Regions from separate parts of the Lysinibacillus sp. FW12 genome, predicted to be linked through region 1. Evidence: a T-box and tRNA genes for the amino acid it is inferred to sense, from the RefSeq annotation. Region 1 holds a T-box; the other holds one or more tRNA genes.

Region 1 (6,024 bases):
TTGGGGATTACCTTTTGAGCAGTTTCACTCTGCTTGCGAGCGGGGCCTGCCTATGTTTGAGCGCTTTCTACTCACTTCCGAGCGGCTACCACCTGTTTATGAGCGCTTACCCTTCACTTCCGAGCGGCTTCAGCCTGTTTATGAGCACTTACCCTTCACTTCCGAGAGGCTTCAGCCTGTTTATGAGCGCTTTCTACTCACTTGCGAGCGGCTACAACTAGTTTATGAGCGCTTACCCTTCACTTCCGAGCGGCTACAACTAGTTTATGAGCGCTTACCCTTCACTTCCGAGCGGCTTCAGCCTGTTTATGAGCACTTACCCTTCACTTCCGAGCGGCTACAACTAGTTTATGAGCGCTTTCTACTCACTTGCGAGCGGCTCCTACCTGTTTATGAGCACTTTCTCCTCACTTGCGAGCGGCTACAACTAGTTTATGAGCGCTTACCATTCACTTCCGAGCGGCTACCACCTGTTTATGACCGCTTTCTACTCATTTGCGAGCGAGTCCTGCCAATACATGAGCGCTTATCCTCTATTCTTAAGCGAACCCTGCCAGTTTATAAGCAATCTCATTTATCATTAACAACCTTTCTACTCTCTAAACACAATCGGATTCACATATTTAAGGTTTTCCGCACCCCTATAAAATAGACCCCAATAAAAAAGGAACAAGGACTGCAAGTTGCGATCCTTGTTCCAAGCTTTAAGTAAGAAGATTAGTCTTCGTATTCATCCTCTAAAGCGTTTAAAACGTCCTCTACCATATCCCACTCTGCTTCAGTTTCAATTGGTGTTAATTCACCATCTTCACCATTTTCAGAAGGTACGAATGAAGATACGAAAATTTCAACTGAACCATCTTCATCTTCTTCTGCGCCTACCATTGAGTAAAATACGTATGATTTCCCAAACTCTGGAGATTCATGAACGTGAATCACTTCACAAAGCTGCTCATTTCCGTTCTCGTCAATCACTGTAATGTGTTGAACGTGTAATTCTTCTTCATGGTTATGCTCTTGTGCCATGTATTGTCACCTCATCAATTAATTTTTGCTATCTAAGTAGCCTTGTAAAATCATCACTGCTGCCATTTTATCAATGACCTGCTTACGCTTTTTGCGACTCACGTCCGCCTCGATTAACATACGTTCAGCAGCCATCGTTGTTAGACGTTCATCCCATAATTTGACCGGTAGTGAGAAATGTTCTTCTAATAGCTTTTTATAGTTCTCAGAAGCCTCTCCACGCGGTCCAACCGTATTATTCATGTTTTTCGGAAAACCTACAACAAATTCTGTTATAGTGTATTCCTTTACTAGCTCGGCGATACGTTCAATGCCGAACTCACCATTCGCTTCATCAATTTTTACGGTTTCAATACCTTGGGCGGTCCAACCGAGTGCATCACTTACAGCAACGCCTACGGTTTTTGACCCAACGTCTAATCCCATAATTCTCATTTCTAGTCCTCGTTATTCTTTTTGATATAAAATTTAACAAGCTCTTCTAGAATTTCGTCACGCTCAAGCTTGCGAATTAAATTACGAGCATCCTGATGGCGAGGAATATACGCCGGATCACCAGAAAGTAAGTAACCAACAATCTGATTGATAGGATTATATCCCTTTTCCTCTAATGAAGAATGTACTTTCAACATTACCTGCTTGACTTCCTGTTCCATTGATTCTTCTGGAAAATTAAATTTCATCGTTTGATCAAATGAACTCATGACCAGCACCTCGCTTTCAGAAATAAGGAGATGTGCAAACAAGCTCATCTCCAATTTCTCTTTATTATAACATGTTTTGGTGAATTAATTAAATGGATTTAACATAATCATACACAGAAAGTAGTGCTTCATCAAGTTTTGAAGCATCTTTTGCACCTGCCATCGCCATATCTGGACGACCGCCACCTTTACCACCACATGCTTCTGCGACCATTTTCACAATATTCCCCGCATGGTAATTGCCACCAACTAATTCTTTGGAAACACCTGCACATAGCATTACTTTTTCGCCATCAACAGCCCCTAGTACGATAACTGCTTTTGGCATTTTCGCTTTCAGGTCATCCATCATTTGACGCAGTTGATTGTTATCCTTCGCTTCTACTTTTGTAGATAGAACCGTCACATCTCCAATTGTCTGTGCTGCATCAACAATAGCTCCTGCTTGAGCATTAGCGATTTTTTGCGATAAAGCTTCATTTTCACGTTGTAATTCTTTATAGTCAGCTTGTAATGCCTGAACTTTCGTTACGATATCTTTAGGGTTTGCTTTTAATAATGCAGCTGCTTCATTTAATAGAGCCTCTTCTTCTTTAACCGCTTCATAAGCAACTTTACCTGTAACAGCTTCAATACGGCGAGTCCCTGCACCAATACCACCTTCTGAAACAATTTTGAAGAAGCCGATTTCAGAAGAACGTTTTACATGAATACCACCACATAGCTCAATAGAATAATCTCCGATTGAAACTACACGAACAACATCACCATATTTTTCACCGAACAATGCCATTGCACCCATTGCTTTCGCTTCATCTATAGCTTTTTCTTCAATAATGACCTCTATATCATCCCACACTTTTTCATTTACAATACGTTCGATTTGTTGTAACTCTTCTTTTGTAACTTGACCAAAGTGTGAGAAGTCAAAACGTAAACGGTCAGGACCTACATAAGAACCAGCTTGGTTAACATGGTCGCCTAACACATCTTTTAATGCACGTTGCATAATATGTGTTGCTGTATGGTTTTTAATAATTAAATTACGGTCATCACGATTTACTACTGCTTGCACTGCATCTTCTACATGCATTTCACCAGATTCAACTACTACAGTATGAAGCGGTTGCCCATTTGGTGCTTTTTGAACATCTTTAACTACAGCAGTAAAGCTATCATTTGAAATTGTACCGCTGTCGGCAATTTGACCGCCCATTTCAGCATAGAAAGGTGTTTTTGCTAAAATGACTAATGCTTCTTGACCTTCTGAAGCTACTTTGGAAACTTGGCCATTGACGATCATTGCAGCAATTTCAGTATTAGCTGTTAACGTATCATAGCCAACAAATTCACTTGCAACTGTTAAGTTTGCTAATACCTCATTTTGTACTTGCATGGAATCAACATCTTGACGTGCTGCACGAGCGCGCTCACGTTGCTCTTCCATCGCCGCCTCGAAGCCATCATGATCTACTTTCATGCCTACTTCCTCTGCGTATTCCTCTGTTAATTCGATAGGGAAGCCATAAGTATCATATAAACGGAAAGCATCTGCACCTGGAATATAATCATGGCCTGCTGCTTTTTGTGATTCAACTACTTCATTAAAGATAGCAAGACCTCCATCTAATGTTTCATGGAAACGAAGTTCTTCATTTTTAATAACGCGTTGAATAAATTCACATTTTTCCGTTACCTCTGGATAGAAGTCTTCCATAATTTTACCCACAGTTGGCACTAATTCAAACATAAATGGTTTTTCAATACCAATTTGTTTTGCATAACGAACAGCACGACGTAATAAGCGACGAAGTACATAGCCACGGCCTTCGTTTGAAGGAAGTGCTCCATCACCAATTGCGAATGCTACTGTACGAATATGGTCTGCAATCACTTTAAATGGTGTATTAATATCTTCCTCTGAGCCGAAAATTTCATTTAAGTCTACTTCGGACGGACGTTTATATTGACGGTTAGCAAATTCCTCGATTTTTTCAATAATTGGCATAAATAAATCTGTATCAAAGTTCGTTGGTACATTTTGAACAACGGATACAATACGCTCTAAGCCCATACCTGTATCAATATTTTGTTTTGGTAGTGGCGTGTAAGTGCCATCAGGATTATGGTTAAATTGAGAAAACACAAGGTTCCAAATTTCAAGATAACGTTCATTCTCCCCACCTGGGTACATCTCAGGGTCATTTTCATCTGAGCCGTATTCTACGCCACGATCATAAAAAATCTCTGAGTTCGGACCAGATGGACCTTCTCCGATATCCCAGAAGTTCCCTTCTAAACGAATTAAACGTTCTTCTGGAATACCAATTTCTTGATGCCACACATCATAAGCTTCTTGATCTTCAGGGTGAATTGTAATCGATAATAATTCTGGATCAAAGCCCATCCACTTCTTATCTGTTAAAAACTCCCATGCATAATGAATAGCCTCTTTTTTGAAGTAGTCACCAATAGAGAAGTTTCCAAGCATTTCAAAGAACGTATGGTGACGAGCCGTTTTCCCAACATTCTCAATATCATTTGTACGTATTGATTTTTGTGCGTTTGTAATACGTGGATTATCAGGAATGACACGACCATCAAAATACGGTTTAAGTGTCGCAACACCAGAGTTAATCCAAAGTAATGATGGATCATTTATTGGCACAAGAGGTGCTGATGGCTCATGATGATGCCCCTTTTCTTTAAAAAATTCCAAATACATTCGGCGAATATCTACTGCTTTCATTGGATAAATTCCTCCTATTTTTTATATTGTAAAATCACGATATGAATCCTGCAATCTACATGAATTACACCTTTAAGGTTCTACCGAAGAAAATAAAAAAAGCCCTCATCCCCAAAAAAGGGACGAGGACTTGTCATTTGTCTCGCGGTACCACCCTAGTTGTAAGTAAACGCTCTTACTTACCTCTTTAGCACTTGTAACGTCAGTGAACGGCAGGGATTAGCTGCACTCTGGAGTAGCTTTCGGCATTTGCTGTTGTGAGGATTTTTTCAGCCTAGAAATCCCTTTCTTTTCACACACAAATACGTACTGTCTCCATCATCGTTTTTACTTTTTCTATCGAAAATTATAAAAAAAAATTATTGTGCTGTCAATTAGTACTAGTATAACAAACGATAGCTATGCAATCATTTTTTTGAAATAGACCCACATGCCCCATGTAAATAACACTAAGAAGGCACTGATCGTAATTGTTGTAATCGGCGAGTCTTGATAAGGTAAAGGTACATTCATACCAAAAAAGCTAGTAATCACAGAAAGTGGTAACATAATTGTCGAGATCACCGTTAATAAGTTTAGTTTTTCAATAGATTTCCCACTAATAATTGAAAAATACGTATCTAGCGTACTGTTGACTAAATCACGATAGGTCTCCGTAGAATCAACAAGACGTTCTAAATGGTCATTTAAATCTTTATAGAATGGAATATTATCTTCTTGAATGTCAAATTTCCATTGACCATTCATAGTTGAAAAAATTCTTCTTTGCGGCATAATAGCTTGGCGAATTAAAATAATGTTCCGCTTCAGCGCAAGAAATTCCTCGGTAACGACTTTTGGTTGATAATCATAAATTTCTTCTTCCAGTTCATCAATGCGTGCTCGGATGCGCTCTAATACCGGAAAATACTCATCTGTAATTCCATCAATAATCGTATGCAGTAAAAAATCAGTGCCTTTTTCCATATACGTTGAACTATTGAAGCAAACCTTTTCCATATGACCAAGCCATTGTAATTTCTGTTTATGAACAGTGACTACATAATTTGGCCCCATAAAAATATTTAACTCAACAGTTGTAATTTCATTGTTACTTTTTTCATTGTAGATAGGCGCATGGAAAACAAAAAATTTATAATCACCATAGTTATCCATTTTAGGACGTGATCCTTCATGTAAGCAATCTTCCACTGCTAGTGGATGAAAGCCAAAGACATCTGCTATATTATTTAATTCATTATATTGATAAGCATATAAATCCACCCATAATAAATCTCCGTTAGGAATAGGAAGTTGTATATCAAGCATATTGAAATCATGTTGCACTGTCTTACTATTGCTTTCATAATAGTGAATTTTAATCATTATACTTCACCTCGTGTTTTGTTATGAGAAAGTAACAAAAGGTAATCAAACTTACCTTTTGTCTGCGTCGGTGATCAGAAATTGACGACTTTTTAATTGTTGCTGTTTACCTAAATAGTACTTATTCGGCTCAGGACTACTATCCATTTCTCATCACCTTCCTTTCATAACAAAAACACG
Region 2 (6,024 bases), 1.7 Mb from region 1:
ACTAACATAAGACCATAGACATTTCAACAACACGGAAAATGTTCTGTATTTTATGAATCTTCTACTATTTTTAATAGTGTGATAAAGTGTTATAGTAGTTCAATTAGAATGGTTAATAACAGGGGGGAGTTATTTTGACTACAAATGATCATTCCGCTAGTTATCCAAGTAAAAAAATTAGCTGGAAAGGAACAACATTACTTTTAGTCTTTGGGGTTATTTTTATTGCCTCTACATTACGAATGCCATTAACTGTTGTTGGTCCAATCATATCCTTTATCCGTGATGATCTTGGTATCTCTAATGTATTAGCAGGCTTTCTAACAACTATTCCATTGCTTGCTTTTGCCATCATATCGCCTTTTGCACCTATCGTAGCACGCAAACTAGGGCTTGAGCTTACTTTATTTTTATCCACTATTCTATTGGCCTTAGGGATAGTTCTACGCTCACTTGGAACAACAGGATTACTTATATTTGGTACTATGCTAATTGGCGTAGCAATATCTTTCGGAAATGTACTAATTCCAGGATTACTAAAATTGAAATTTCCATACCATGTAGGCTTACTGATGGCCTTCTTCACCATGTCCATGAATTTAACTGCTGGCCTTGGCGCAGGTATTAGCTATCCAATAGCTAATTCATCATTAGGCTGGCAAGGGGCTTTGGCCATTGCTCTTGTACTTGTTGTCGTTACGATTTTAATTTGGATACCTCAATTAAAATCAAATAAACCTGAACCAACTACCTCATCTAAAAAGTCAGGTCCACCACTATGGAAATCACCTGTTACGTGGGCCGTCACAGGCGCAATGGGTTTACAGTCTTTATTATTCTACACGACTGCTGCTTGGATTCCTGAAATCTATATTGCCCAAGGATTAGCTCCTGACAAGGCTGGCTGGATGTTTTCTATCATGCAATTCTCTCAAGTTCCAATGGCATTAGCTGTGCCTATTATTGCTAGTAAAATGACTTCACAGCGACCTCTTGTACTGATGTTTACGTCGTTCTATTTAGTAGGATTTGTTGGTGTTGTAATGGAATGGACAAGTCTTGGAGTACTTTGGATGTTCCTTCTAGGATTAGCAGGTGGTTCTTCATTCGCATTAGCCATGATGTTTTTCACCCTTCGCACTCGTACGGCTTTTGAAGCAGCAGATTTATCAGGCTTTGCACAATCTTTAGGGTATTTATTTGCCGCAATTGGTCCTATTCTTTTTGGCTACTTGCACGATTTATTCGGTGGCTGGGATATTGCTGGCTGGCTTTTTGTAGTTGTGGCAATGGTACTTTTCTTCTGCTCAATGAGAGCTTCTAAAGATGAATATGTCCATTAAATTGGAGCAGATGGGAAATGGCATATGTTTCTCATCTGCTTTTTTATCAACCTATTTATTCAGCTGCTCTAATAACCTTAGCAGTTCCGCAAGACGGTCTGCTGCTTCGTTATTGTGCACTGTAATAGCCGTTAAACTAGGGATAGCCTCTTGTAAGAGTAGATAGCTGAAATAATAATAGCTTAAAAATGCTGTCTGTTCATAGCCCGTCGGCGTTTCTCTTTCCCACTCTTGATCGTCATCCTCTTCATTTTCTGTCCATAAGTAGTTTCTATCTAGCAGCTTCTGCATGGGTTGAACAGTTTGTGTTGGCTCTAAATAATCCACAGTAATCGCCTGAGCAACGGCTAAATAAAGTTCAATTTCTTGTAAGGAGACATCCTCCTTATCTTGACTACCCAGCTTTTTTAAAAGGATTAACAAAACCCATGGTGTCACCTGCCAAAGTGTACCTTGATGTTCAATTAACTCAGCTAGTTGTCGGTAATTTTCCTCTTCAATCAGCTGCGGAATGGCTGCGCCTCTTCCATAAGGTGTGGTCAATTGTTGCCACGGGATATCTGGAATTTGCTGCTCCAACATAGTGGATCACCCTCTTCTTAAAATACAATTAATTGATAAATTTACTGATAGGAAATTGAAGAGTCTTCTATTGTTAATAGCATGGTTTTTGATAAAAATAATTTGGTGTATGATAGACATTTACATAGGGCTTATGGAAAATATGCGTTGTTGCAGGTGAAAGCGGTGGAATTAACCATGTCCAGTTGCCTGTAACTTCCCGTTCAGCCGATAGCTCTGCTTCCTCAAACAATTTAAACTGCTGAGCCGCTGTATGATGATCGACAATGCTTACCCCATCTTCTTTAAAGGAATGGAGAACTGCTATATTAAGCTCCACTAATGCACGATCACGCCAAAGAGAAGCTTGTTTGGTTGTATCAAGATTAAAAATCTCAGCAATAGCTGGTAGCATATTATAGCGGTCATGATCAGCTAAATTACGTGCTCCAATTTCTGTCCCCATATACCAACCATTAAAAGGAGCAGCTTGGTAATCAATGCCTGCCATTCGAAAACGCATACTCGAGATAATGGGTACAGCATACCATTTCATCTCTAATTTTTCTATTTCAGCTTCCTCTGGATGGCGGATTGGCACCTCTAAAATATATTCTGCTGGAATTGTAAACAGCCTTGGAGCTCGCCCATCTACTTGTATAACAAGTGGTAACACATCAAAAGCTGTTCTCTCACTTTTCCAGCCTAGCGTTTCACATACTTGTGTAAACGCAACAGAATGAGAATCACCTATAACACCTAATTCCGTTTCATAGCCCGCATAACGGATAAGTTGGTGATTCCAAATCCGTACTCGATCTGAGGCAAACACGGTTATTGTAGGGCGGATTTTCCCACTATTTGTTGCATAATCGATATGCTCTAGTAATTTTCGAAAAATATCCTCTTCGTCTAAAAGATCTCGTGCGTCTACTACATGCAATGACTGCCAAAACAAGCGTCCAATACATTTGTTACTATTACGCCATGCGACACGTGCTCCAAAAACTAGTTCCTCTGTTGTGGGGTAATATTCACCTTCACTCTTAATCTCTTGCAATCTATTCTCTAACCAAAGATCTGATTTATTTTGTTCTTTCTGATATTGACTTAAGAATTGCTCTATCTCCTGTATACTCATATCGATTCCTCCACTTACCCTCATATTAGAGCAACGATACGGCAAGCACCATGAAAATAGCTGTTGAAAAAACATACATATTGCATATATGAAATAGTTTGTTCAAATTTATTAGTGGGTGAAACATGTGATTGATAAATGGAACAGGACCTTGAAATGAGCTAAAGCATTTATACTGTCCTATGTTCACCATAAAAAAGCTACAGAACCTTTTAATGGTTTTATAGTCTTGGTTGAACATCTACATATAGAAAAAAGCATGTAACACACATCTGTGCTACATGCTTGATGACCCGTACGGGATTCGAACCCGTGTTACCGCCGTGAAAGGGCGGTGTCTTAACCACTTGACCAACGGGCCGTGGCTCCGAAGGCAGGACTCGAACCTGCGACAACCTGATTAACAGTCAGGTGCTACTACCAACTGAGCTACTTCGGAATAATGATGGGCCTAAATGGACTCGAACCATCGACCTCACGCTTATCAGGCGTGCGCTCTAACCAGCTGAGCTATAGGCCCATTTTGGAGCGGGTGATGAGAATCGAACTCACGACATCAGCTTGGAAGGCTGAGGTTTTACCATTAAACTACACCCGCAAATAATGGTGGGTCAGGACGGAATCGAACCGCCGACACTTAGAGCTTCAATCTAATGCTCTACCAACTGAGCTACTGACCCGAAATGGAGGAGGTAGAGGGATTCGAACCCCCGCGCGGTGTTACCCGCCTGTCGGTTTTCAAGACCGATCCCTTCAGCCAGACTTGGGTATACCTCCAAAAATATTGAAATGGTGGAGCCTAGCGGGATCGAACCGCTGACCTCCTGCGTGCAAGGCAGGCGCTCTCCCAGCTGAGCTAAGGCCCCATTTAAATAAAAGATGGTCGGAATGACAGGATTCGAACCTACGACCCCTTGGTCCCAAACCAAGTGCTCTACCAAGCTGAGCTACATTCCGTAAAATACATTTATTGGCGCGCCCGACAGGAGTCGAACCCATAACCTTCTGATCCGTAGTCAGACGCTCTATCCAATTGAGCTACGGGCGCTTAGTAAATAAAAATGATGAGCCATGAAGGACTCGAACCTTCGACCCTCTGATTAAAAGTCAGATGCTCTACCAACTGAGCTAATGGCTCGTTAAAGAAAAAAATGGCTGGGGTACTAGGATTCGAACCTAGGCATGACGGAATCAAAATCCGTTGCCTTACCGCTTGGCTATACCCCAATGTTGAAATGGGGCGACTGATGGGAATCGAACCCACGAATGTCGGAACCACAATCCGATGCGTTAACCACTTCGCCACAATCGCCACTATATAAATCATAACAGCTGTATATGAACGAGTACCTCAATACCTGGCAGGGGCAGTAGGAATCGAACCCACACCAAAGGTTTTGGAGACCTCTATTCTACCGTTGAACTATGCCCCTAAAATGGTGGAGGGGGACGGATTCGAACCGCCGAACCCTAAGGAGCGGATTTACAGTCCGCCGCGTTTAGCCACTTCGCTACCCCTCCAAGGGAATGGTGCCGGCGATAGGAGTCGAACCCACGACCTACTGATTACAAGTCAGTTGCTCTACCAACTGAGCTACACCGGCAAAAATAATGGCGGTCCCGACCGGGATCGAACCGGCGATCTCCTGCGTGACAGGCAGGCATGTTAACCGCTACACCACGGGACCATATGGTGGAGGATGACGGGCTCGAACCGCCGACCCCCTGCTTGTAAGGCAGGTGCTCTCCCAGCTGAGCTAATCCTCCACAAAAAATAAGCGAAGCGACGTCCTACTCTCACAGGGGGAAGCCCCCAACTACCATCGGCGCTAAAGAGCTTAACTTCCGTGTTCGGTATGGGAACGGGTGTGGCCTCTTTGCCATCATCACTTCACTTATTCAGTTGAAAGGTTATTCTTTCAAAACTAGATAAACGTACATTGAATGCTTCAAACAATTTGGTTAAGTCCTCGATCGATTAGTATTCGTCAGCTCCATGTGTCACCACACTTCCACCTCGAACCTATCTACCTCATCGTCTTTGAGGGATCTTACTTACTTGCGTAATGGGAAATCTCATCTTGAGGGGGGCTTCATGCTTAGATGCTTTCAGCACTTATCCCGTCCACACATAGCTACCCAGCGATGCCTTTGGCAAGACAACTGGTACACCAGCGGTGTGTCCATCCCGGTCCTCTCGTACTAAGGACAGCTCCTCTCAAATTTCCTACGCCCACGACGGATAGGGACCGAACTGTCTCACGACGTTCTGAACCCAGCTCGCGTACCGCTTTAATGGGCGAACAGCCCAACCCTTGGGACCGACTACAGCCCCAGGATGCGATGAGCCGACATCGAGGTGCCAAACCTCCCCGTCGATGTGGACTCTTGGGGGAGATAAGCCTGTTATCCCCGGGGTAGCTTTTATCCGTTGAGCGATGGCCCTTCCATGCGGAACCACCGGATCACTAAGCCCGTCTTTCGACCCTGCTCGACTTGTAGGTCTCGCAGTCAAGCTCCCTTGTGCCTTTACACTCTACGAATGATTTCCAACCATTCTGAGGGAACCTTTGGGCGCCTCCGTTACCTTTTAGGAGGCGACCGCCCCAGTCAAACTGTCCGCCTGACACTGTCTCCTGCCCCGCTAAGGGGCATGGGTTAGAATTTCAATACAACCAGGGTAGTATCCCACCGACGCCTCCTTCGAAGCTGGCGCTCCGAGATCTCTGGCTCCTACCTATCCTGTACAAGTTGTACCAAAATTCAATATCAGGCTACAGTAAAGCTCCACGGGGTCTTTCCGTCCTGTCGCGGGTAACCTGCATCTTCACAGGTACTATAATTTCACCGAGTCTCTCGTTGAGACAGTGCCCAGATCGTTACGCCTTTCGTGCGGGTCGGAACTTACCCGACAAGGAATTTCGCTACCTTAGGACCGTTATAGTTACGGCCGCCGTTTACTGGGGCTTCAATTCGCAG

What was found. A T-box is a leader RNA that pairs with one kind of tRNA and senses whether it is charged. The one in region 1 lies ahead of alaS (alanine--tRNA ligase), so its partner is inferred to be a tRNA-Ala.
Region 2: it has a tRNA-Ala gene. The T-box ahead of alaS (alanine--tRNA ligase) is inferred to sense a tRNA for this amino acid. The anticodon was not compared.

What each region holds. Positions count from the first base shown of each region.
Region 1 is NZ_CP139094.1:1,591,372-1,597,395, reverse strand. Features, by position in the region: gene SJW71_RS08155 (DUF1292 domain-containing protein) at 718-1,026, opposite strand; gene ruvX (Holliday junction resolvase RuvX) at 1,045-1,461, opposite strand; gene SJW71_RS08145 (IreB family regulatory phosphoprotein) at 1,464-1,730, opposite strand; gene alaS (alanine--tRNA ligase) at 1,819-4,479, opposite strand; T-box leader at 4,595-4,810, opposite strand; gene SJW71_RS08135 (magnesium transporter CorA family protein) at 4,879-5,844, opposite strand.
Region 2 is NZ_CP139094.1:4,494,564-4,500,587, forward strand. Features, by position in the region: gene SJW71_RS23020 (CynX/NimT family MFS transporter) at 135-1,343, shown strand; gene SJW71_RS23025 (hypothetical protein) at 1,395-1,925, opposite strand; gene SJW71_RS23030 (nitric oxide synthase oxygenase) at 1,999-3,045, opposite strand; tRNA gene SJW71_RS23035 (tRNA-Glu) at 3,335-3,406, opposite strand; tRNA gene SJW71_RS23040 (tRNA-Asn) at 3,408-3,484, opposite strand; tRNA gene SJW71_RS23045 (tRNA-Ile) at 3,492-3,565, opposite strand; tRNA gene SJW71_RS23050 (tRNA-Gly) at 3,570-3,643, opposite strand; tRNA gene SJW71_RS23055 (tRNA-Phe) at 3,650-3,725, opposite strand; tRNA gene SJW71_RS23060 (tRNA-Ser) at 3,730-3,822, opposite strand; tRNA gene SJW71_RS23065 (tRNA-Ala) at 3,836-3,911, opposite strand; tRNA gene SJW71_RS23070 (tRNA-Pro) at 3,926-4,002, opposite strand; tRNA gene SJW71_RS23075 (tRNA-Arg) at 4,017-4,093, opposite strand; tRNA gene SJW71_RS23080 (tRNA-Lys) at 4,111-4,183, opposite strand; tRNA gene SJW71_RS23085 (tRNA-Gln) at 4,198-4,272, opposite strand; tRNA gene SJW71_RS23090 (tRNA-His) at 4,282-4,357, opposite strand; tRNA gene SJW71_RS23095 (tRNA-Trp) at 4,405-4,478, opposite strand; tRNA gene SJW71_RS23100 (tRNA-Tyr) at 4,483-4,566, opposite strand; tRNA gene SJW71_RS23105 (tRNA-Thr) at 4,574-4,649, opposite strand; tRNA gene SJW71_RS23110 (tRNA-Asp) at 4,658-4,733, opposite strand; tRNA gene SJW71_RS23115 (tRNA-Val) at 4,737-4,812, opposite strand; rRNA gene rrf (5S ribosomal RNA) at 4,824-4,939, opposite strand; rRNA gene SJW71_RS23125 (23S ribosomal RNA) at 5,004-6,024, opposite strand, start outside.